2 regions of the Blautia sp. SF-50 genome follow, and region 2 is predicted to be linked to the other one. Evidence: predicted binding sites of a transcription regulator. Region 2 holds the regulator's gene; the other holds the start of a gene.
The links. The regulator HrcA, encoded in region 2, represses chaperone genes, less so after heat shock. The targets are predictions, from matches to a motif close to TGTTAGCACTCNNNNNNNNNGAGTGCTAACA.
Positions count from the first base shown of each region.

Region 1: a site for HrcA is predicted at 1,391-1,421, ahead of groES (co-chaperone GroES). Genes of this name have one in related genera too.

Region 1 is NZ_FMUW01000030.1:29,411-31,618, forward strand. It holds gene BLP57_RS14470 (ABC transporter substrate-binding protein) at 1-101, opposite strand, end outside; gene BLP57_RS18610 (hypothetical protein) at 324-473, opposite strand; gene BLP57_RS14475 (MATE family efflux transporter) at 586-1,080, opposite strand; gene groES (co-chaperone GroES) at 1,080-1,367, opposite strand; gene rlmH (23S rRNA (pseudouridine(1915)-N(3))-methyltransferase RlmH) at 1,483-1,962, opposite strand; gene BLP57_RS14490 (DNA translocase FtsK) at 1,959-2,208, opposite strand, start outside.
Region 2 is NZ_FMUW01000013.1:8,878-11,085, forward strand. It holds gene BLP57_RS09555 (ABC transporter substrate-binding protein) at 1-667, shown strand, start outside; gene hrcA (heat-inducible transcriptional repressor HrcA) at 843-1,886, shown strand; gene grpE (nucleotide exchange factor GrpE) at 1,905-2,208, shown strand, end outside.

The DNA of each region.
Region 1 (2,208 bases), on a different contig from region 2:
TTGGTTCCTTCTGTTTCTGCTGCAAAAGCAGTCATTCCTGACATAACAGTTGTTCCTGCCACTGCAGCTGCCAGAAGCGCTGCCAGTACTTTTTTTCTCATTTCCTGTTCCTCCTGTGTTTCAGTGAGTATTCCTCTTTTCCCACCAGTTTAATATGATATAGGTAAGATAATACTATACCATATTACCTTTGTCAAGCTGTCCCTGGCTCTTCAGAGATTTTTTTACTGCATTTCGTTAAAGCTTGTATTTATTCTACATACAGATCACACAGGCGTCAAGATAAATTTTCTGTATCTTGCCTCTGATCTATATATATTTCCTTAATTCGTCATATTTTTGATCCAGTGTCCGTAATTGCACTTCAAAAATGCAGGCACGCATTTAAAGATCTGATCTGCATTCAGGCAGCATACCACCACTGCCGGAGATGCCTTGACCACAAATACCATAAACATGGACAGAGGGATCACAATCCCCAGGTACTGATCAGGTCCACCTTCATGGAATAAGCGATGCTTCCGCTTCCCCGAATGATACCACCGTTTGTCGGCATCTGATAGGACATTCCTACCATTACTACACTTAAGTCATTATCGAAAGCCCGAAGGCAACCCCTGCAATTTCCACACAGCGCAGTGTAGCAAGCAGGATCTGCGTCACTGCAAAGAAAAAGTAAGTAAACCGGATGATCGCCAGATAGGAAAGACCGGCTTTGATAATCGTCTGGTCTGTTGTAAAAAGCCCCAGCAGCTGTGTTGGAAAAAGGCTGGCCAGGATAAACAGCATAAGGGCAATAAAAAAGCCTGTGCGCATGGCCCAGGCACTGATCTTCCTTACCGGCTCTGTCTCTTTCTTTCCCCAGTACTGACTTCCGAATATGACAAGTTCGTCTCCCAGAGCCATAAGCAGCTGCTGAAAGACGAACTGTACCTGGTTTACGGTGGTCACACCGGATAATGCAGTTTCGCTGAAGGCTCCAAGCATAATGTTGTCCGCAAGATTGACACTTAAGGTCACTACATTCTGCTGCACCAGCATGGAGCATAATTTCAGAAAATTACGATAAAAATTCTTCATCAATCTTTTACGATGGCAATGATATCATCTGCGTTGATCACCAGATATTTCTCACCCTCATATTTGATCTCGGTTCCTGTGTATTTTCCGTAGATCACACGGTCGCCCGGCTTTACCTGTACCGGTACTTCTTTACCGTCTACGACCTTACCGCCACCTACTGCGATAACCTCTGCCTGCTGGGTTTTCTCCTTGGAGCTGTCCGGAAGTACGATGCCGGATGCGGTTTTGTCTTCTGTCTCAAAATATTTTACGATAACTCTGTCTGCAACTGGTTTTAATGCCATATTCATTTCCTTCTTTCTGTGATTATTAGCACTCTTGAGCTTCGAGTGCTACTCTTTTTTTATCATACTACATATCCGAAAATTGTCAAGATATTTGCGGATATGTAGTATGATATTATTTATGATAGGGTTCTCCGCTGATGATACGATAGCTGCGGTAGATCTGTTCCAGAAGGATCACACGCATCAGCTGATGAGGAAATGTCATCTTCGAAAAGCTTAAAGCATAGTCTGATCTCTTCAGTACTTCTTTTCCAAGACCGATAGAGCCGCCGATCACAAACTGGATATGGCTAGTCCCACGTATTCCCAGCTCGTTGATCTTCCGAGCGAAGTTCTCAGAGGTCAGCTGTTCGCCTCCGATCTCCAGAGTGATCACAAACGCATCATCCCGGATATATTTAAGAAGACGCTCCCCTTCCTTGTTCCGAATGGCATCTTCTACTGTTTCGCTGGCATTATCCGGTGTTTTTTCGTCGGACACTTCTATGATCTCCAGCTTGCAGTAACGCCCGAGGCGCTTGGAATACTCCGCAATGGCATCCCGCAGATATTTTTCCTTGATCTTCCCTACTGTCAGGATACTTATTTTCATCCGCCGTTCTCCTCCAGATAATTCTCAAATTCTTCTGCTGACATCAAAACCTTCCTTGGCTTGGTTCCTTCCTCCGGACCTACCACTCCTGCGTCACAAAGCTGATCCATGATCCTTGCCGCACGGTTAAATCCGATCTTGAACATACGCTGGAGCATACCGATGGAGGCCTTTTCCTTCTCAATGATAAATTTACCGGCTTCTGTAAAATAGACATCTCTGTCACCGCCGCCGGCTCCTCCCGGG
Region 2 (2,208 bases):
TTCCTACATATATAACAGTATCAGCGAGTATGTCAATTTTTTCGGAGGAGATTATACAGACTGGACGGATCCGAAAACCAGAGAAGCGGCAGGATATATGAAGCGAATGCTGGATACAGGGATGATATCAGAGGAGAATCTGATCGACCAGCATGATCAGCTGAATGAAAAATTTATAAACGGCCAGTATGGATGTATGTTCATGTATACCGGTGCGTTGAGGACCTTTCAGAATGCAGGCGTATATGGAAAAGATAAGATCCATATGGCACCATTTCCGGAATTTGACGAGAAGGTGACCAATATCGCAACCTGGCAGTATGTACTGAATAAAAATTCTGATCATAAAGAAGCAGCTCTGAAGTTCCTTCAGTATGTGTCCGGATATGAGGCCAGTAAAAATTACGGACAGCTGACAAAAATGTGTCCGGCAAGACTGGATGTGATCGAGGATAAGAGTTTTGAGCTGGAGGGAATTGAAATGATTCGGCAATATCTGAAAGATTATAAGCTGAAGGCAAGACCACTGTGTGCCGATTCCATAGAAGCTGTTTCGTCCATGGGGACGGAGTTTCAGAAATATGTGCTGGGACAGAAAACAGAAACGGAATTTTTTGCCGGGGCACAGAACTGCATAGACCAGTATTACAAAAAAGCATCGTACTGATGCTTTTTTTGTTTTGAAAAAATAAGAACTTTTTTTCAAAACATATTGACAAATATTTTACATGGTGATATCTTAAAGACTGTAGATGTTAGCACTCCACCAAAATGAGTGCTAACAGATATAAAAAAAGAATCAACATCCGTCAGGAAAAACAAAAAGGAAAGGAGATGGCTTCATGGAAGAGGTGTTGAATGAGCGCAAACGAAAAATATTACAGGCAATCATCAAGACCTATATGGAGACCGGAGAACCGGTTGGATCCAGAACCATTTCCAAGTATGCGGATCTCAATGTAAGTTCCGCAACGATCCGAAATGAAATGTCAGACCTGACAGATATGGGCTATATCGTCCAGCCTCATACCTCGGCAGGAAGAATCCCTTCCGATAAAGGCTACAGACTTTATGTTAATGAGCTGATGAAGGAGAAGGAAGCAGAGGTTGCCGAGTTACGGGATCTGATCATTGAGAAGACAGATAAGATGGATAAGGTGCTTAAGAAAGTTGCGAAGGTTCTTGCCTCCAATACCAATTATGCCACCATGGTTTCTGTTCCACAGTACAGCGGCAACAAGATCAAGTTCATCCAGCTGTCGAGAATGAGCGAGCTTCAGCTTGTGGCAGTGGTTGTCAGTGACAACAACACAGTCCGGAACCAGATCATCAATCTGGATGAGGAAATGGACGACCAGACGATCCTGAAACTGAATCTTCTTCTTAACACCAATCTCAATGGGATCCCGATCCAGGATATCAACCTTGGGATGATCGCCAGACTGAAGGAACAGGCAGGCAGCCACAGCGGTGTGGTGGCAACGGTTCTGGATGCAGTGGCAGCCACCATTCATGTGGAAGAGGAAGATATGGAGATCTATACTTCAGGTGCAACTAACATCTTCAAGTATCCGGAGCTTGCCGATAAAGAGAAGGCAACGGAGCTGATCTCCGCATTTGAGGAGAAGCATGAACTTGCCGATCTTGTAAAAGAACAGATGTCAGATGGAGAGAATACAGGAATCCAGGTTTACATCGGTGATGAGATGCCGATCCAGACCATGAAGGACTGTAGCATTGTAACTGCCAGATATGAACTGGGAGACGGAATGTACGGAACCATCGGGATCATCGGTCCCAAACGAATGGATTATGAGAATGTAGTGGACAGTCTGAAGGAACTGAAGAATCATCTGGATGACGTTTTGAAAAAGAAGAAAACTTAGAAAGGCGGTAGAAAAAAAGTGTCGGAGGAAACAAAGAAAACATCCGAAGAGCAGGAAGCGGAGAAGGAAATCCCCGTAACTGACGGAGATCAGGAAGAAGAAAACCTGACACCGGAGGGAGAAGATCTGCCGGAGGAAGAAAACAATACTCCAGGCGAAGAAGCTGCCTCAGAGGATAAAAAAGAAGAAAAATCAAAAACTTCCTTCTTCGGAAAGAAGAAAAAAGATAAATCTGAGCAGAAGGTGGAGGAACTTACCGATCGCCTGAAGCGTACCATGGCTGAATTTGATAATTTCCGTAAAAGAACGGAAAAAGAAAAAT